3 regions of the Paenibacillus motobuensis genome follow, and region 2 is predicted to be linked to each of the others. Evidence: riboswitches for the same ligand, from Rfam matches in the RefSeq annotation. Region 2 holds a riboswitch; each other region holds the start of a gene.
What was found. Region 2 has a riboswitch for cobalamin ahead of ABD014_RS06695 (ABC transporter substrate-binding protein). Riboswitches for the same ligand answer to the same signal wherever they lie in the genome.

Region 1: another riboswitch for cobalamin. It lies ahead of ABD014_RS00770 (anaerobic ribonucleoside triphosphate reductase); the one in region 2 lies ahead of ABD014_RS06695 (ABC transporter substrate-binding protein).
Region 3: another riboswitch for cobalamin. It lies ahead of metE (5-methyltetrahydropteroyltriglutamate--homocysteine S-methyltransferase); the one in region 2 lies ahead of ABD014_RS06695 (ABC transporter substrate-binding protein).

The regions. Positions count from the first base shown of each region.
Region 1 is NZ_BAAACX010000002.1:163,668-170,659, forward strand. Features, by position in the region: gene ABD014_RS00755 (WD40 repeat domain-containing protein) at 1-94, opposite strand, end outside; tRNA gene ABD014_RS00760 (tRNA-Thr) at 411-483, opposite strand; gene ABD014_RS00765 (MTH1187 family thiamine-binding protein) at 563-862, opposite strand; cobalamin riboswitch at 1,358-1,662, shown strand; gene ABD014_RS00770 (anaerobic ribonucleoside triphosphate reductase) at 1,849-3,825, shown strand; gene nrdG (anaerobic ribonucleoside-triphosphate reductase activating protein) at 3,822-4,340, shown strand; gene ABD014_RS00780 (ribonucleoside-diphosphate reductase subunit alpha) at 4,541-6,874, shown strand; gene ABD014_RS00785 (ribonucleotide-diphosphate reductase subunit beta) at 6,938-6,992, shown strand, end outside.
Region 2 is NZ_BAAACX010000007.1:333,254-340,245, forward strand. Features, by position in the region: gene ABD014_RS06685 (ABC transporter permease) at 1-523, shown strand, start outside; gene ABD014_RS06690 (TRM11 family SAM-dependent methyltransferase) at 691-1,668, shown strand; cobalamin riboswitch at 1,798-2,005, shown strand; gene ABD014_RS06695 (ABC transporter substrate-binding protein) at 2,197-3,210, shown strand; gene ABD014_RS06700 (FecCD family ABC transporter permease) at 3,207-4,253, shown strand; gene ABD014_RS06705 (ABC transporter ATP-binding protein) at 4,250-5,050, shown strand; gene cobT (nicotinate-nucleotide--dimethylbenzimidazole phosphoribosyltransferase) at 5,157-6,236, shown strand; gene cobU (bifunctional adenosylcobinamide kinase/adenosylcobinamide-phosphate guanylyltransferase) at 6,233-6,826, shown strand; gene cobS (adenosylcobinamide-GDP ribazoletransferase) at 6,823-6,992, shown strand, end outside.
Region 3 is NZ_BAAACX010000009.1:590,328-597,319, reverse strand. Features, by position in the region: gene ABD014_RS13325 (FtsW/RodA/SpoVE family cell cycle protein) at 1-266, shown strand, start outside; gene ABD014_RS13320 (sensor histidine kinase) at 400-1,254, shown strand; gene ABD014_RS13315 (response regulator) at 1,229-1,864, shown strand; gene ABD014_RS13310 (2'-5' RNA ligase family protein) at 2,277-2,834, shown strand; gene ABD014_RS13305 (enhanced serine sensitivity protein SseB C-terminal domain-containing protein) at 2,904-3,776, opposite strand; gene ABD014_RS13300 (replication termination protein) at 4,092-4,454, shown strand; cobalamin riboswitch at 4,557-4,754, shown strand; gene metE (5-methyltetrahydropteroyltriglutamate--homocysteine S-methyltransferase) at 4,913-6,992, shown strand, end outside.

The sequences.
Region 1 (6,992 bases), on a different contig from region 2:
AAAAGGTAAAATTGTCAGCTTCAAACTTAAAATTTGATGCAATCCGCCCCGTCTCAGTTTCAATTACACTTACTTCATGTATAGAATTGAACACGCTCGATACCTCCACTTTTTGTATTATTACAGTGTTTGTGTTTGTTTTGAAAATATACAGTTTACATCATGAAATTTAATGTGAACGATCGATCGCACTATTTGATAATACTGTGTCCTTCTTAGAAACGGTTCTAAAAGAACTCGGAAGTTCCATTGTAGGGAGTAAACAAACAAGAAAATGAAGGTAAAAAATATAATGAAGCGAAGCTTTAAAGGGGACAAGGTTAGAAAAATGTTAGAAGGTTCGCCTTTTACACAAAAAGGCACGGCCCCGGATAACTTCGGGAGCCGCGCCACGCTTGAATAAATAAGGATGCTGATGAGAGGATTCGAACCACCGACCTACGCATTACGAGTGCGTTGCTCTACCTACTGAGCTACATCAGCATAATTTCTTTTAAATCAGAAACAAAAAATATTATACCGCTTTTTCGCGAAAATGCAACCGCCAAAGTCTGGTAATTGGTCAAAGCTTCTCGCGAACGGAGCGCAGCTTCTGCTCTGAGGAGCTCTCTTTATCACGGCGGTCATCGATTTTGATCGAGGTCGATACACGCATCGCTCCAGATTGGAATGGAGCTTCATGAATGGCCCGGATCGCAGCAAAGATATCTTCAAGCCGCCCCTCAATAATCGTGCTCATGGAGGTCAGTGTATATTGAATGCCAGTTTGCTTCTCCAAGACGCGCTGCAGCTCGGCTACATATGAACTGAGACTGGTGCTTCCTGTTCCTACCGGAATAACCGTTACTTCAGCTATTGCCATCATAATTCCTCCCTATCCCTTCGATTGTTACTTCTATTGTAACCACAACACCAGGTGAAGTTCAAACTCTGAATCACTTGAGTTCCTCAGTTAATTCTAACGAAACTACAGAACGTTATTACTATGAAATCAAGAGCAAATTGAATCTAACGAAACTGCATATCGTTATTTGCTCTGAAACTAGGCTGAAGTGCTTTATTTTAGTTGAATAGCGATACCCTTCGTTAGAATTCTCGGAAGCTCTTTTTCATCCAAATAACGATATCACGTTTCGTTAGAGATGGTTTACTAGTCGTCAGCCGAATCTCCCCTTACTCTCCGATCGCTAACCGATTTAAGCATCTGTGTGGTCCATAAAAGTTCACATTTTTTTTCGGCCCCGACTCGCCGCATTACGTCTGCTTTCTACTGTTTTTCAGTTAATTTTCACTCGTCAATCCCCCTTATGACCTGTTTACAAACACAATATATTGGGCTATGATCAATTCCAGACAACCAAATATAGTATGAACAGGTGGTTCGGAGCATTTTATACTACCGGATCTTAAAAGGGAAGCGCGGTGTAAATCCGCTGCGGTCCCGCCACTGTGACCGGAAGCTTGAGAGGCTTAACAACCTCTATAAGTGAGTGTTCAAAAAAGGTCGGTTTTCAGGATTGACTTCAAGATCAAAAGCGGACTTTTTGAACAATCTCTATAGCGATTCGTCGGCATCATGCCACTGCAGGGTAAGCGATCCTGTGGGAAGGCGCCGCTGAATGACCCGGAAGCCAGGAGACCTGCCTGTTTCAATGACACCGCTAATGACCTGCGAGGAATCAGGCAGGTGTCCGCTTGCAGCTTTTACATACTATTTCAGTACACACTATCCGAACACAGGAGTACTGTGTTTGATTGAGCGCAATCGGGCATTTTCGACCTTTTGGCAGGTTGGAAATGCTTTTTATATGTCTAGAATGTCTAGTAATTAGAGGGGAGCACTTAGTTATGGCTTTATTAAATCGATTTTATACGGATCAGGAGCAAATGCTGGATGAGGTGATTCATTTAGGGGAAGAAATCGTTGCCAGCTCCAACCTTGATGTACTGCGCGAGAATGCAAACCTGAACGGCGAGAGCTTCTCCGGCAAAATGAGCAAATTCGGCAGTGAGTATGCCAAATGGTATGCGAATCACTTTGTGATGCCTAACCATCTGGTACAAGCTATTCAAGATAATATCGTCTATGTACATGACCTGGATCAATATGCCATCGGTACGACGAACTGCATCTTCATTCCATTTGATAAACTGCTCGCCGGTGGCTTCAACACCGGCAATGGCAGCGTCCGTCCTCCTAATTCGATCATGACGGCCATGGCGCTGGTGGCGATCATTTTTCAATCCCAGCAAAATGCCCAGTACGGCGGCGTCTCCGCCAATAAGCTGGATTACGATCTGGCCCCTTATGTAAGCAAATCGTTCGTGAAGTACTTCCGTAAAGGGCTTGGCTACTTCGAAGAAGGAGACGATGCGGCGGACTTGGGTGAGATCTCCATGGGACGTAGCGACCTTCAGGAGCAATATCCAAGAACTTTTAAATATGCCTCCAAGGAGACCGAATCAGAAACTTTACAGGCTGCTGAGAGCCTGATTCATAACTTGAATACGATGTCGAGCCGGGCCGGCGGGCAAATCCCGTTCACCAGCATCAACTATGGCACTTGCACATCTCCAGAGGGACAATTGGTCATCCAATCCCTGCTAAAGGCAACGATGCGCGGTCTGGGCAGCGGTGAGACACCCGTCTTCCCGATTCAAATCTTCAAATGCAAGCAAGGCGTCAACCAGGAGAAGAATGATCCGAACTACCATCTATTCCTGATGGCTGCAGAGTGCTCAGTCAAACGGTTGTATCCAAACTTCGCTAACCTGGATGCGCCTTTGAACCTGCAATACTATGATCCGGCTAATCCGGATACGGAATTCGCAACCATGGGATGTCGTACTCGCGTATTAAGCGATCGCTTTGGACGCAATCATCTGTCCGGTAAAGGCAATCTGTCCTTTAATACGATTAACCTCGTCAAGCTCGGACTAGAGCACGGTATCGCGCTAGGACGGCGCAAAGAAGCCGATGAGCGTGGCTTCTACCGCGAACTGAAACATTATATGGACATTGCAACTGACGGCTTACTGCACCGCTTCGAGATTCAGTCCCGTCAGAAGGCTAAAGCTTCCGACTTCATGATGCGTGAAGGCGTCTGGGAAGGCGGCGAACAGCTTGCCCCTGACGATCAGGTTGGAGACCTGCTCAAGCATGGCAGCCTGTCTATCGGATTCATCGGGTTGGCGGAATGCATGAAAGCACTGTACGGCAAACACCATGGAGAAGATGGGGAAGTATATCGCAAGGCTTATGACCTGATCTCTTATATGCGTAAATATTGCGACGAGCAGAGTGAGCGCCACAATCTGAATATTACTCTGTTCGCAACGCCTGCCGAAGGGCTGTCCGGCAAATTCACCAAGCGTGACCGTGCTGTATACGGCAAAGTGTCTGAAATCGTAGACCGCGAATACTATACCAATTCATTCCATATTCCGGTGTACTATACCATAAGTGCAGCGAAGAAGATTGAGTTAGAAGCACCGTTCCATGATCTTTGCAACGCAGGCGCAATATCTTATATCGAGCTAGATGGAAATGCCCGCAACAATCCGGCTGCATTCATCAACATTGTAAAATTTGCGCTGTCCAAGCAAGTCAGCTATTTCAGCATTAACCATCCGATCGACCGCTGTACGTCCTGCGGCTATGAAGGGATTATCGGAGCTACCTGCCCTTCCTGCGGCCAGCATGAGAATGATGTGCATATCCGTCGCCTGCGCCGGGTTACAGGCTACTTAACCGGAGACTATCAGACACGCTTCAACGCCGCTAAGCAGGCAGAGGTCCGCGATCGAGTGAAGCACGGGATATGAACATTTGCGGTTACTACCCGGAATCTATAAATGAAGGCGAAGGCCTGCGCGCCTCCATCTTCATCAGCGGATGCCGCCATCGTTGTCCGGGCTGCTTCAGCCCGGCAACGTGGAACTTCAAATATGGAGAGCTATTTACAAAAGAACGGCAGGCAGAGATTATCTCGGATATTAAGAATAACCCCCTATTAAGCGGGGTCTCTATTCTTGGCGGCGATCCATTTTTCTCTGCTGAAGAGGTCAACGATTTCATTGATCGACTCCGCCAGGAAGCTGGCCCGGTTCCGATCTGGATCTATACTGGATATACATTTGAAGAACTGTTGGCCATACCGGGAACACCGAAATTTGGCCTGCTGAAACGCTGCGATGTTCTTGTCGATGGGAGATTTATAAAAAATTTAAGAGACCCCTCCCTACTCTATCGAGGCAGCTCTAACCAGCGAATTATAAGGATTCCAGAGAGCTTGGCAGCCCAAAAAGTTATAGATTGGGAACCCTTGTACTCTTTCTAGCCTACCTCGTTTCTTGTATAATTGATAATCTGTGATGTTCCTCACAGTGATTATTGGCGAAATATATACTTACCGGCGCGACACACTTCATCTGCGCCCCTTTTTTTCGCTACTTATTTACAATTTTAAATAACAAGTTTTGTAGCTTCGCACAGCTCCGGCTGCTGCTTGATCTTATATCACGAAAGCGAGGATATTCCATGCCATCATTCGTAACCAAACCTAATAACCGCCAGTTGGCGTTCGACAGCGAGCGCCTGGGCATCTACGCCGACCGTATTCTGGAGGATTTGAACAAAATCGATAAGGAGCGCCTGCTTCGCGGTGTGCAATCCAAATTAAGACGCGATGTCGTTACCGGAGAAGAGATTAGCAGTGCGTTCACGATGTCTGCGCTTGAGCTCGTGACCAAGGAAGAGCCGGAGTGGAAATTCGCCGCTGCCCGCGCCCTGCTGACATCCTTGTATAAGAAGGCCGCCGTGAACCGCCGCTATAAATCTTATCCGGATCAGCCTTACGGCTCGTTCTATCATCTGATCTCCGACCTATGCAAGAGCGGTATCTATCGTGAGGAATTGCTAGAGTATTATACGAAGGAACAAATTGATGAGCTTGGAGAGGCGATTGACCCATCCTGCGACCTACTGTTCGACTATATCGGGCTGCTTACGCTATCTGAGCGTTATCTGGCAAATGACTTTGAAGGCCGGACCATGGAGCTGCCACAAGAGCGCTACATGGTAATTGCCATGTACTTAATGCATAAAGAACCGGCAGAGAGACGGATGGAACTCGTAAAAGAAGCCTACTGGGCGATGAGCAATATTTATATGACCGCGGCAACGCCAACGATGTCCAATGCCGGCAAGAAGGTAGCCGGACAGCTCTCCAGCTGCTTCATCGATACGGTTGACGATTCCCTCGAAGGGATCTTCGACTCCAATACCGATGTAGCTCGCCTCAGCAAAATGGGTGGTGGAATCGGCGTCTACCTCGGCAAAGTCCGGGCCCGTGGATCAGATATCCGTGGACATAAGAATACAAGCTCTGGCGTCATCCCTTGGATTCGTCAGCTTAACAACACCGCGGTCAGCGTAGATCAGCTTGGTACACGCAAAGGAGCAATTGCCGTCTACCTTGACGTATTCCATAAAGATATCCTCTCCTTCCTCGACCTGAAGCTCAACAACGGGGATGAGCGGATGCGTGCGCATGATATTTTCCATGGCATATGTCTGCCTGACTTGTTCATGGAGGCCGTCGAAACACGTGGTGAGTGGAACCTGTTCTGCCCACATGAAGTGAAGAAGACGATGGGTTGGAAGGACGCAAACGGCCGTCCGCTTGGCTTGGAAGATTTCTATGATGAGGAAGTTGGCAGGGGTCAATTCCGCGAGAAATATCAGGAAGCAGTGGATCACCCTACCCTGTCCCGGATCACAATGCCGGCCATCGACATTATGAAGCGGGTTATGAAGTCGCAGCTTGAGACAGGAACGCCTTACATGTTCTATCGCGATACCGTCAACCGTGCGAATCCGAACCGTAACCACGGTATGGTCTATTCCTCCAACCTATGTACGGAAATTATGCAGAACCAATCGCCAACCGTGGTTGAGCAGGAGGAGCTCGTGACCAAAGATGGACAGACCCGGATCGTCATCTCCAAAATCCCTGGCGATTTCGTCGTCTGCAACCTGAACTCGATCCACCTGGCACGTGCTGTACCTGCCGGAGTCCTGGATCGTCTCGTACCGATTCAGACACGGATGCTGGACAACGTCATTGACATTAACAATATTGAGGTGCTTCAAGCACAATATACCAATAGCCAATACCGCGCTATCGGGCTTGGTACCTTCGGGCTGCATCATCTGCTCGCACTTGAGGGCATTCGCTGGGAATCCGAGGAGGCTGTACAGTATAACGACGCTCTATACGAGAAGATCAACTACCTGCTGATCAGATCAAGTATGGAACTCGCTATTGAAAAAGGCCGCTATCCGAAGTTCACAGGCTCGGACTGGGATACCGGACATTACTTCACTTCCCGTGGCTATGTCGACGGTTCGCGTGAAGGCAAATTCGTAACAACAGAGCAATGGAAAGAGCTGATGGGACAAGTCCATGAGAACGGCGTACGCAACGCCTGGATGTTCGCCATTGCGCCGAACGGATCGACCTCGATCATCGCCGGCTCTACCGCCAGCATCGATCCGCTCTATGAACTTCTCTCCTATGAAGAGAAGACAACTTATAAAGTCGCGAACCCTGCTCCGGACCTGTCCGAGAAGACGATCTGGTACTACAAGACAGCGTTCATGATCGATCAGCACTGGTCCATCAATATGGCCAGCGCCCGTCAACGCCATATCGACCAGGCGCAAAGCTTCAACCTGTATGTACGCCCAGACATCAAAGCAACCGAATTCCTGGATCTGCATCTGCATGCCTGGAAGGCTGGCATCAAGACAACTTATTATGTCCGCAGCCGTGCATTAACGATTGAAGAGTGCGAATCCTGCGCATCATAATCCTATTTTTAACACTGATCGATTAGTAAGATAATTAATATTAGGAGATGGACTCAAATGACACTGCAATTACAGGAGATCTTTAACACTAAGGCTCCCAATAAATCAACCCGTATCA
Region 2 (6,992 bases):
CGCAGCAATCCGCTCCTTTGCAGAGCCGTTGCTCAACTTTATCCGATTCATTCCGCCGATCGCTTTTATTACCTTGTTCCTCGTCTGGTTCGGGATCGGCGAGCAGTCCAAGATCGCTCTGATTTTATATGCAACTCTGTTTATCGTCATTATGAACACCTTGACTGGAGTGTTAGCCGTCGAAGAGGATAAGATCCGTGCGGCCCGCAGTATGGGGGCTTCCGAATGGCAGATCGTCCGTTATGTCATCATTCCGGCAACCGCGCCGTATATGTTCACCGGGGTACGCCTGGCCATGGGAACCTCCTATATGGCGATTGTTGGGGCGGAGATGATTGCATCCAATGAAGGCGTAGGCTTCCTAATCTGGAACTCACGCTTGTTCTTCCGGACTGACTGGATATTCGTCGGCTTGATTAGCCTTGGCCTGATGGGTTTTATTACCGACCGCCTGTTTGGCCTGTTCGGCCGCAAAGTGCTGGGGCGTTATGGCGTAATCAGCTCAGCGCCTGTGCGACGATAGACAAATATTTGAAGAAGAGACCTCGTAGCTTTACGTTATGAGGTCTCTTGACCCTATTAAATTGTAACGGAAATGGGTTCCTCTATTTGCTGTTTAGACCGTCTTTTCTTTTTGCGGGGAAAAGGGGTATGATGGTGCTCTGAGGAATTCAATTCGCCAAAAGAGGAATGAGAGATTTGAAGCAGCAAACGGAGAGTTCCAGCCGCCGCTATATTTACCCTTTTGCCTGCCATGAGACGGAACGTGATCTGTGCAGGATGGAGCTGCAGGCACTATTCGGATATACCATTGATCCTGTTGGACCGTATCCATTCGTGGATACACCCATCCGGATCGATCCGAGTCGCAGCCCTTATCTATCGCTGAGGATGGATGTATTGATCAGCGAGGTTTCTTGGGAGGAACTGCTGCGGCAGGCTGCCGAGCTGGAACTTAATGATAGAACATTCAAAGTAAAATATATCAAAAATGGCGATCCACGTAGCTATGATGAGCAGCGACAAATCGAGCGTCAAGTCGGGGCCCTTATTCACGGCAAGGCGGAAATGCGCACACCTGAGCTAATCTATGGATTGCTATCTCACAACGGGCGCTGGACACTGGGAATCTGCTATCAAGCACAATCGGTCTGGCTGGAGCATAAGCATAAGCCGCAAAACTACTCGACTGGACTGAGCACCACCGTTGCACGTGCGTTAGTTAATCTTGCAGCACCTAGGCCGGACGGACTTCGCATGATAGATCCCTGCTGTGGCATGGGAAATGTACTGATTGAAGCATTGTCGATGGGGATCGACATCGCCGGCCGAGATATTAATCCGCTCGCGATAAAAGGAGCGCGTGTGAATTTGCACCATTTTGGCTATGATTCGATAGACTTGGTAGAGATCGGTGATATGAACGATATAGATGAGCATTATGACGCCGCTGTTCTTGATATGCCTTATAATCTCTGTTCGGTGCTTCCGCGAGATGAAAGGATTAGAATGCTCACTAGTCTGAAGCGGATTAGCATCCGGTCGGTTATCGTCTCTTCAGAGCCACTTGAGGAGGAGATTCGCGAGGTCGGTCTTATGATCATGGATCAAGGAAAAATCCATAAAGGTTCCTTTATCCGCAATGTGTGGCTGTGCAGGAGCGAGTGAACAGGGTAAGACTATCTTATTGCAGTATTGCAGCAGTAGATAACGGTGAATGAACGGTTTTGGATATTGTGTTCAATCTCCTTTTCACCTATAATCCAATAGAGAAGATAGCCTTGCTATAAGCTAATCCATTAAATAAATACTTGCTGGTCCTGAGTTGGCGCGAATACGCCATGCGCTCGGGTGAAAAGGGAAGCCGGTGTGAGTCCGGCGCGGTCCCGCCACTGTAAACAGGGACGAAGTCCAATTTGCCACTGTCAACTGTCAGGTTGATGGGAAGGCGGGCTTCAAGTCATAACCTGTAAGTCAGGAGACCTGCCGCGAGTATATGAGACGGTCCTTCGAGGAAAGGATAACGTTCTGCTAAGCTAAGATTGCCCATCTGTATGGAGACTCCATGCTCTGTTTGGATCAGGCATAACTTTGTAGACGTAACCCATCCCATACGGATTGGGTTTTCTTTATTTTATCGGGACTCAAAGCACAAGCAATGGCGTACAAGAACTTATTCAAAAGGAGAGGGAAAACTTGAAGAACTGGAGAAAAATATGGGCGGCTGCGCTGCTGACGCTCGTAATTATGGTCGTTGCAGGGTGTGGCGCCAATAATTCAACGAATAATGCCACGAACGGGGCGGCAAATCATAGTACGAATCAGGCTGCTGAGCAGAGCAGCAATAGCGGAAATGCAGGAGAAGCACAGCATACAGCTTACCCGCTTACTGTAAAGGATGATTTCGGTACGGAGGTTACATTTGATGCAGCTCCGCAGAAGATTGTCTCCTTGTCACCATCGGAGACGGAAGGCTTGTTCGCGATCGGGCTGGACGAGCAGATTGTCGGCGTCTCGGATAATGATGATTATCCGGAAGCAGCGCTGTCCAAGCCGAAGATGGGCGGCTTCCAAGTTAATGTAGAATCCGTTGTAGCGGCTGAGCCGGATCTTGTCGTTGTTACAGGGACGATGATCAAGGAAGAGACGATCAAGAGCTTGACCGATCTCGGGATTAAAGTATTTAAATCCAATCCGAAGACAGTGACTGACGTAATGGACCATATTAAGATGATTGGACAAATTACGGATCACCAGGCTGAGGCGGAGCAAGTTGTGAAGCAGATGCAGGATGAGCTGAATCAAGTAACTGAAGCCGTTAAATCGGTTAAAGAGGAAGATAAGAAAGAGGTATATATCGAGTTCTCGCCAGGCTGGACGGTTGGTAAGGGCGAGTTCATGGACGAGATGATCACACTTGCCGGAGGCACTAACGTAGCTTCCGATATAGAAGGTTGGAGTCAAATTAACGAAGAGAATATTATTAAGGCAAATCCTGATGTTATTCTGTATGCCAAGAGCGTCATTGAAAATGACAAGACCTTGGCCGAGATTATAAAAGAACGCAGCGGTTGGGATCAAATTACGGCGGTGAAGAATGATCAGGTTATTGGACTGGATGACAATTTGCTCAGCCGTCCGGGACCGCGCGTAACCCAAGGACTGATTGAAGTAGCCAAAGCAATCTATCCGGAATTGATGCAGCCATGAGGAAGAAGCTGGCCGGATACGGAATCATAGGTCTTGCTTTGCTCGCAATCACCGTCTTGATCTGTATCGGGGTAGGCTCAGTATATTTGCCTGCCGGAGAGATTATCGCCATTCTTGCGCATCATATTCCGTGGATTGGCGATCATATCACTCCGGATTGGAGCATGGCTTCTGAACAGATTGTGATGAAGGTTCGCCTTCCGCGAGTGATGCTTGGCCTGCTGGTCGGTGCTTCGCTTGCGGCAGCGGGCTCTGCTTTCCAGGGAGTGCTGCGCAATCCGCTCTCCGATCCATTCACCCTTGGCGTGTCATCGGGTTCAGCGCTAGGGGCCGCAGTACTGATCTTCCTTGGCTGGCAGTACTCCGTGATCGGAGTGTTCACACTGCCGGCTATCGCATTTTTAACGGGTTCATTAACGTTGTGGATCGTAATGTGGCTGGCCCGGGAGAACGGGAAAATACCGATCGAAAATTTAATTCTATCGGGAGTCGTGATGCAGTCCTTCCTGGGGGCGGTTGTATCTTTTCTGACAGCAATGTCGAAGAAGACGGTGAATGAAATTTTATATTGGACGATGGGGTCCTTAAGCTTGAGAGGATGGTCGTATACGGCCATCCTGTTGCCATATTTGGCGCTGGGGATTATTTACCTCTGGAGCCGGGCCAGGACGCTGAATTTGCTCGCACTGGGAGAGCGGCAAGCAACCCATACGGGACTCAATGTGGAATTCACCAAATTATCAGTGTTATTCGTGGCCACGCTGCTCACGGCAGCGGCCGTCTCGGTATCCGGGGTGATTGGATTTGTTGGTTTGGTGGTACCGCATATTGTTCGCCTTATTACGGGTCCTGATTATCGCCTGATTATTCCGCTCTCCGCGCTCGGCGGGGGCATCTTCATGATGTGGAGCGATCTGGCAGCGCGCTCGCTGCTGGCGCCGATCGAGATACCATTGGGAATTGTCACTGCCTTCGTAGGGGCGCCTTTCTTTGCTTATTTGCTGTATCGCAAGAAGAAGGAGAGAGAGGTGGAGATGCGTTGATTGAAGTTCGGCATATAGATAAATCATATGGAAGTCTGTCCGTACTCAAGGACATAAACTGGCGGGTTCAGCGCGGACAGTTCTGGGGCATTATCGGTCCAAATGGCAGTGGGAAATCAACGCTGATTAGCCTCTTGTCCGGAGTAGAGAAGCCAAACCGCGGCGAGATCAGTCTGGATGGCAGGTTGATCGCCGAATATGGGCGCAAGGAGCTGTCGCGCAAGCTGGCGGTTCTGCAGCAGGATGGGCTTCCACCAGTAGCATACCCTGTCCGGGAAGTGATTGAGATGGGGCGGTTTCCGTTCCAAAATTGGCGTGGTAGAGAAGATAGTGAAGCCGCTCAGCGTCTAATGAGCGGTATTATGGATAAGCTCGAGCTGAATGATTTAGCGCATCGTCCGCTTCATGTATTGAGCGGAGGGCAACGGCAGCGGGTTGCCCTAGGCAAAGTCATGGCCCAGCAGCCTGAGATCGTCCTGCTTGATGAACCGACGACTTATCTGGATATCCGGCATCAGACGCAGTTCATGGAGCTGGTTGCCAGCTGGCAGCGTGAAGCGGGCTTGACGGTCGTATCTGTCATGCATGATCTCAACCTGGCCGCTCTGTATTGCGACCGCTTGCTTGTGCTTCATCAGGGCAGAATTGTAGCTGAAGGTTCACCGACGGAAATTATCAATTCTGAATTGATTGAATCTGTTTTTCAGGTGCAGTCGCATATCGTTGCGCACCCAGATCACGGAGAGCCGCAGTTATTGCTGCGTAAGGAAACTAGTAGTAAGATGGGGCTTGATTGATAGATTATTCTGAACCAGTGGAACTGCGTTTCGCTAGTTTATATTTTGCAGCATAATATTGCAACACTAGTGATATTGCGCATCACATACCAGGAAGGGGATATACATGAATCATTTAATCGTACAAATTATCGATAAAATCTCAGCTCCGGACCAAGCTGCTTCAGCAGCAGCGGCAGAGCATCTCGATCAGTTAACCAAGCCGCCGGGGAGTCTCGGGAAGTTGGAGAACCTGGCCGTGAAGCTAGCGGGAATAACAGGGAATGTACATCCTGATTTATCTAAGCGTTCTGTCATCGTCATGGCCGCTGATCATGGTGTGTGCGAGGAAGGCATCAGTGCTTTTCCAGCGGAGGTAACGCCGCAGATGGTACATAACTTCCTGGCCGGGGGAGCAGCAGTGAATGTACTGGCTCGTCAAGCCGGAGCCGAAGTGATGTGCGTAGACATCGGAGTAAATGCCGAATTGTCGCACCCGGAGCTTATTATGAAGAAGATCCGCTATGGAACAGCGAATATGGCCAAAGGTCCGGCGATGAGCCGTGAGGAAGCGGAAACGGCCGTGCTGGCGGGAATCGATACGGTGGAGAGTTCAGTAGCAAATGGGTCAAGACTGTTCGTCACTGGTGAAATGGGGATTGGTAATACTACGGCCAGTGCGGCAGTTATGAGCGTGTTAACCGGAAAATCACCGCAGGAATGCGTCGGCCGGGGAACGGGTCTCAATGACGAACGCCTTCAGCATAAGATTGCTGTCGTGCAGAAGGCAATTGATATTAACCAGCCGGATTCAAACGATCCGTTGGATGTTTTATCCAAGGTCGGCGGACTAGAAATCGCCGGCTTGACTGGGGTGATTCTGGCTGCTGCTGCTCACCATTGTCCGGTCGTCATTGACGGATTTATCTCTAGTGCAGCAGCATTAATCGCGAAGCGCCTTGCACCAGAAACTGCGCATTATATGATCGCCTCGCATGCCTCGCATGAACAGGGGCATGAGCAGTTGCTCGGTGAGCTAGGGCTTGCCCCGATGCTGCATCTGGACATGCGACTGGGCGAAGGCACTGGCGGTGTACTGGCGCTGCATCTGATCGATGCGATTTGCCGCGTAATGTCGGAAATGGCGACCTTTGAGAGTGCCGGAGTCTCTACAGGAGAAGCGGATGAGTCGGAGACATCTGTATGATCATTACGGTGACTGGCGGGGCGCGGAGCGGTAAGAGCTCTTTTGCCGAGAAATGGTGCATGAAGCATGCGGAGCGAGGAATTTATATCGCTACGGCACAAGCATTCGACGATGAGATGCGTCAGCGGATCAGGCTGCACCAGAGTGTCCGAGTGGACAGCGGCTTCCCTTGGGAGACGAAGGAAGAGCCGCTGCGGCTTGCCGCGCTGTTAAGCGAGTTGGCTCAGTCGAACAATCGTATATCTTCCTCTATCGAGGAGCCTGTGGCAGACGAACCTGTTGTACTGGTGGATTGTCTCACATTATGGCTCTCTAATATATTGCTGGCGTCCGGCGAGGGGCCGGAGGCGGAGCAGCAGGTATTGGACGAGATCGAGCGATTAGCTGCTGTCGTCTCGGCCTATTCCGGTAATTTGGTACTGGTAACGAATGAGGTCGGGGATGGCATCGTGCCTGAATACCGTCTAGGGCGAGTCTATCGGGATTTATCTGGAATCATGAATCGCAAAATGGCTGAGATTTCGCAGCAAGTATTTCTCGTTACTGTAGGAATTCCAATTGAACTTAAGAGCAGGGAGTATCGATTATGAGACAAAAAGGACGGCCAATTTTGGCCGCTTTTCAATTTCTATCGCGTTTTCCGGTGCGGGCCGAGCTTGATTTTACGCCGGAGTTGCTGAAGAGGAGCGCCAAATATTATCCGCTCGTCGGGGCGGCGATTGGCATTGTTATATGGATCATCGGCGTGGTGGCTAG
Region 3 (6,992 bases), on a different contig from region 2:
GCCTGATATTGATATCATTGGAATGCAAGGAACGGGCTGGCCCATATCTAATCGTAGGCATTGTGTCCATGCTCCTCTATCAAATCTTTGAGAACATCGGGATGTTCATCGGGCTGATGCCACTTACCGGAATTACGCTGCCATTTATCAGTTATGGTGGAACTTCGCTAGTGATTAATATGATTTGCATGGGTCTGGCGATCAGCATTCGCCTTTATGAAGAAGAGGAGAGGAAAGAGCATCATCATTCTACGTTGAGTTTATAATCATTAATTCAGATACCGCTCGAACATGGGGCGGTTTTATTTTGCTTGTATTTATACCCATCCTTGCATAATAGCTTATAATACTGTTGGCAGGTGGACGAACCTTATATGAAGTGGATATTGGAGGTGCAGCATGTCATACCGACAGTTAAAATGGATGATCTTGATTGTCCCGACGCTGCTGATCGGGATTTGGGAATATGTCAGACATCAATTTCTGATGCCGTATTTATCGATGGATACAGGCAATTACTTAACACCTGTTCTGCTGTTTATGATCAGTGTGACCTTGCAGTATAAATGGTTCCGCAAGCTGGAGAGCATGCAGGAGGAACTACAGAAGGAGAGGTCTCTCAAGGCGAGCTGGGAAGAGCGGGAGCAGTTAGCCAGAGAGCTGCATGATGGCATCGCGCAATCTTTGTTCCTGTTGTCTGTCAAAGTGGATCGGGCGGAGAAAAGACAGAATTCCAGCGGGGAAGCGGCGGATTTGAACGAGCTCCGGAATACGATTCAAGACGTTAATCGCTATGTCAGGCAGGCGATATCCGATCTGAAGCTGCCGCCAGATATTGATGCGGAAGGGAACCGACTTTCATTCCCGGAGCGAATTCAGCAGATTGCTGATGAGTATCAGCTGGGTCTCCATCTGGATTGGACGCTAACAGAGGAACGGTGGTCAGCCAAGGAGAAGCTGGAGCTGCTTGCCTGCATCCGGGAAGCAATCGTGAACGCTAGCAAGCATGCTGCTGTTCAGGACATATTTGTGCAGGGAAGAGAGCAAGAAGGAGCTTTTCAAGTAAGCATTATCGACCGGGGGAATGGCTTTGCAGTAGGAGAACTATCGCCGGAGCGGTACGGACTGCGGATCATTAAGCAGCGAGCCAAACAGATGGATTGGAGCTTAACCGTAGAATCTATGTCTGGAGAGACCTGTATTATGATCCAAGGAGGACAAGGAAATCATGAGAACCCGCGTATTAATCGTTGATGATCATCCCCACGCTCGCGAAGCGATTAGTGATATCCTCTCGGAGGACGAGAACTTTGAAATCATCGGATTTGCTGAGAGTGGAGAGGATGCTGTATTACAGACTGAGATGTGGATGCCAGATTTAATTCTACTGGACATTCATCTCCCAGGTCAGGACGGACTTGCGACGACGAGAGAGATCAAGCTGAAGTTTCCTTATGTAAAAATTGTGCTTGTCACCGTCTCCGATAATGTAGCTTATCTATTTGAGGCTTTGAAGCAGGGAGCGCAGGGCTATTTACTGAAAAATCTTGAGCCGGGTATTTGGCTTGAATACCTTCGCGCAGTGGCTAGTGAGGAAGCACCGATGACAAGTGAGCTGGCTTTACGTATTTTACAGGAGTTTTCATTACAGAAACCGAATCAGGCCAGTCACCATCCTCTTACGAATCGTGAACGCGAAATACTTGACTTGGTCGCCCGAGGGATGACTAACCGGGAGATTGCTAAGGCTCTCGACATTTCCGATCAGACGGTGAAGAACCATCTGAAGAACATTATGCACAAGCTGCATCTGGAGAATCGGGTACAATTGACGCGTTATGCCATGGAGCAAGGGTGGATTTAGAGCGGGTCTGTAGATTCGCCGAGTTGGATATAACATGCATAGGAACGCTAGAACAGCCCAAGAACTCTTTTTTTGTAAAGGCTATGTTAAACCTTATTGTTGATATTTGATAATTACGAACAAATGTTTCATATCACAGTCGTTTGAAGAAATGGATGGACCAAGCCAAATAATGTTGCAACCAAATACTTGCAACATTATTTGGCTTGGTTCCGTTACATAGACAGCAAGGAATACGAGAGTACGGCTTCGAACAAGAAAAATATGTTGGTCAAATCATGCCTGTTTGCAGTGACCGACACGAACGCCAAACTTCGGCTTTCTGCTTATACTTGTTAAACGGCAGGATTGCTCATGGTACCGTTGAATACTCTTCATTGCAAGGGTTATAGTTATTGAGGAGGTTATAGAGGTGTACGGAGTAGTTGCTCATTTTGACCAGGATACAGAGCTCTATATAAAGCAGGTTTGGAAAGAGTTGAGTGATAATGCAGTTTCCAAATATGCAGAAGAAGTACAAGATAGACGACCTCATATTACGATAGCAGGTTATGGCTCTGACGTAGATATCGAGAAATTCATAAGCGATTTTGACTGCTTTTATGAATCTAAAAAACAACTTTCAATCACTATGAACTCGATAGGGACCTTTTTGAACACGGGGATTTTATTCCTTGCCCCTGTTCCCTCCAAAGAATTTTTAACGTTCCATGCTAATCATCACAGTTTCTTTGAAAAATATCGAATGAATGCTGAGTCTGAATATCTTCCTAATAACTGGATACCTCACTGTACAATAGCAAACAGATTAAACGATGAGAATTTAAAAGAAGCGATGTCTTACTGCAATAAAAGAATCGAAAGAATAAGTGCTATTATCGTTGAAATATCAGTAATCAAAGCTATATACGAGAATAATAAATGTATAAAGTCACCATCTATTCATACGAAAGCTTTGGGCATTGTCTAAAATTACAATCTAACCAAAGTATCACGTCACAGTGCAACCGCCTTACTCACCAAGGCGGTTGTCTTATGCTCAATCATAGCCTTTGTAAAAAGGCTTAACATTGGACTTAAAGTAATCTTCCAATCCTGATGACCCATCCAACTGAATAAATGTGACGGGTGGGTCAGGAACGTGTACGGAATTTACCACCATTCCTGCTTTGGCTACAATCTCATTCATGTTGTCATTCACTTCAAGAGCAATGAGTGTGTGTGATTTCTCATCCATTTGTGGGTTGAAGAAATGCGCATGATAGGCGAGCTTTACTTCTTTCATATCTGCAAATAGTTTGCTTAGCGCATCAAGGAGCTCTTTGGGTTTAATGGCCGGTTGTCCGATCATAACCTCTGTCTCTTGCTGAACTTCATATTCCTGGGAAGGGCCAAAAATGGATCCATCTAAAATGGACTCTATTTCTGCTGCCGTAAATTCTTTTCCATAGCTTGAAGTCGGATTTAGAAATACATCGGCACCACGAGTTAATTGAAAGAATTCCACGGCATTCATTGAACAATAATTAACCTCCTGATCAATGGCCTCTTGTAGACGGCGTAATGAAGTAAAGATCGGTATATATAATTTCTGGTTGATTTCAATATTTAACAATTGAATCGATGAACCTTCTTTTAATACTCCTTCGTTCGTATCAGTTTCACTTCCGTATTGAATGGTGTAAATATTGGAACCCACCAGTTCCTTGTAAAAATCATATCGGGCAGAGGGATCGGTTGCTGCCGTCATTAAAATTTCCTCGAGCTTATTCTCCGGTTCAAACGTCATTATTTTTTCACTCCAATCGCGATAGGAACTATAGATGAGCTTATCTTTAATATCTCGTACCACTTTATCGTAATTTTCTTTCCACTCATCATAAGTATCAAATTCTTCTTTAACCTGTAACAATCATACTTGATTTTACTATTTTTCCAACGGGAGTATAAGCTTCCAAACTCCTAGTTCCTTATTTCACAACCGGTTATCTAGTACTAAAAGCTGAAAGTAAGGAAGGACAACAAACAATCTCTTGTGGTATAATTTCACTATGTGAAAAATTCATAATAGTAAGATCAAATTCATGCTGCTTAGTTACTTTTATCTTGATTGTTACTCTTACGACGATCTAGCAACGTTAATATCATCTGAAAAGAGTTATTAAATCAACTATTGTGAAAAATTCATATATTAGGTATACTGGAAACAAAAGGGAGGTGGCAGCCCATGGCTTTTATGATTGCCCAGCGGGCTTACATTAAGTTATACCTGATTACGAAGGTGGAGCAGCGTCGTGGATACGGTTATCAGATGCTGGAGGAAATGAAGGAGGAATTCAAGCCGTTCGGGTATGTGCCTCCGCTGAGCGAGATTTACCGGGCTTTACATGAGTTGGTGCAGGAAGGAGTTCTATATCGGACCAAGCAGCTGAAGGGAAATGATCCAAGCGTCGACTTTCAGGAGATCGTACTGTACCATTTTACGGAAGAAGGACGGGACAAGGCTAAGCTCTACAAGAAGCAGGTGAAGGCCGATCTCGATCGCTGCATTGGTATGCTGCAGAAGGCGGTTCAGGACAATTATAACTAGTTATAGTAAATTCCGATAAGACTACTGTCCCCGATACATAGTAAGATGATAACAAAGAATAAGAATTAGATTCAAAAAGGCCAGTTTTGAATTACCTATCAATTTAATATTGTGGGGATAGGTGCTCCAGTCTAATGGATTGGGAGCTTAAAAGGGAAGTCCGGTTCAATACCGGCGCGGTCCCGCCACTGTAACAGAGGAGTCCGTTGCGATTCTTGCCACTGATACAAGTCTATCGGGAAGGCAGCATGAAGACGTTGAATCTGGAGCCAGGAGACCTGCCTATTCTGACAACACTGCATTACCTACGGAAGATAGGGAGGTGTTAAAGATTACTGCCATTGTAAATCCATACAGAGGTTCTCTTTAGCATTGCTTAAAGGGGGCCTCTTTTATTTAACTGGACTGGATTTATGAACTTGTGTCTCATCAAACATTATTCATGGAGGTTGATTGAATTGAGAAAAATCGTAAGCGGTAATCTGGGCTACCCAAGAATTGGACGGAATCGGGAGTGGAAAAAAGTAATTGAGGCTTATTGGGCAGGGCAAATCGCGGAGCCTGACCTGCGGGAACGACTGACTGCGATCCGCCTGGACAATTTGCGTACGCAGCAAAGCAAAGGAATCGATGTCATTCCAGTCGGTGATTTTACCTATTATGATCATGTGCTGGATACGGCGGTGATGTTCGGATTAGTCCCGGCACGATTCGAGTATGATGGTGGTCCAGTACCACTAGACACCTATTACGCTATTGCCAGAGGAAATAAACAGGCTGCGGCCAGCGAGATGACCAAGTGGTTCAATACGAATTACCACTATATCGTACCTGAGCTTGGAGACAGAGAGCCGAAGCTGACTGTAAATTATCCGCTAGAGGCGTACCGGGAAGCGAAGCAAGCTCTGCAAATGGAAGGCAGACCCGTATTACTTGGTTTGTATACGTTCCTGAAACTGTCCAAAGGATATGGAGAGGGAGAGTTCAACGTTTGGGTCGACAAGCTGCTGCCGCTCTATATTCAGGTGCTGCGTGAGCTTGCGGCAGAAGGTGCAGCCTGGGTACAAATCGATGAACCAGCTCTCGTAATAGAGCTAACCGCAGAGGATATCCAGCAACTTAATTTGATTTATAAGACGATTGTTCAGGAAGTACCGGGAATCTCCATCATGCTGCAAACCTACTTCGCCGCAGTGTCCGGTTATCAACAGGTGATTGCTCTGCCGGTACAAGGAATTGGCTTGGATTTTGTACACGGTCTAGAGGGCAATCTTTCGGCACTGCGAGAATTTGGCTATCCGGCAGGCAAGGTGCTCGGAGCAGGAGTCATCGATGGACGCAACATTTGGCGCAGCGACCTGAAAGCGGCCAAGCAGCTGTTGGATGAGATCGTAGAGCTAGCTCCAGAGGCGGAAAAGGTTATCGTGCAGCCATCGTGCAGCTTATTGCATGTACCAGTCAGCCTGCAAGGAGAGACAGAGCTGGAACCGCTTCTGAAGGATGCACTGGCCTTTGCGGAAGAGAAACTGGATGAAGTCGCTAGTCTTAAGGAATCGTTCAGCAGCTCGTCCATCCCTGCCCTATTTGCGGAGAATGAGCAGTCCATTCAGGCATTATCTGCTGCTCCGGTCCGTAATCGTCATAATGTTCGCAGTAGGGTGGAGCAGGCGTTGCAGCAGCCCTCGGAGCGGAAGAACAAATTCGCAGTACGCAGAGTGAAGCAGGAGCAGAAATGGAAGCTGCCATTGCTTCCGACGACGACCATCGGCAGCTTCCCGCAGACGAAGGAAGTACGCTCGGCACGGCAGAAATGGCGCAAAGGCGAATGGAGCACGGAGCAATACGATCAATACATTCAATCTGAAATTGATAAATGGATCCGAATTCAGGAAGAAATCGGATTGGATGTGCTCGTACATGGAGAGTTCGAACGGACGGATATGGTTGAATTTTTCGGCGAGAAGCTGCCTGGCTTTGCTTTTACACGTGGTGGATGGGTTCAGTCCTATGGGACGCGCTGCGTGAAGCCGCCGATTATTTACGGGGATGTGGAATTCGGTCAGCCTATGACTGTAAAGGAGACACAATATGCTCAATCGCTGACACAGAAGCCGGTTAAAGGGATGCTGACCGGACCGATCACCATATTGAACTGGTCCTTCGTGCGGACGGATATCCCTCGCAAGAATGTTGCATATCAGATCGCCCTTGCCTTGCGTGAGGAAGTAGAGGCTCTGGAGAGAGCAGGGATCGAGATGATTCAGGTGGATGAGCCTGCGCTTCGAGAAGGGCTGCCCCTGAAGCGGGAGGACTGGCAGGAATATCTGGACTGGTCGGTCAATGCTTTCCGGATTTCTACAAGCTCAGTGCAAGATACGACGCAGATTCATACGCATATGTGCTACTGCGAATTCCAGGACATCATCGATTCGATCCAGGCCCTGGATGCGGATGTGATCTCGATCGAGACATCACGCAGTCATGGAGAACTGATCAGCAGCTTCGAAGAACATACTTACCCGCTCGGCATTGGTCTTG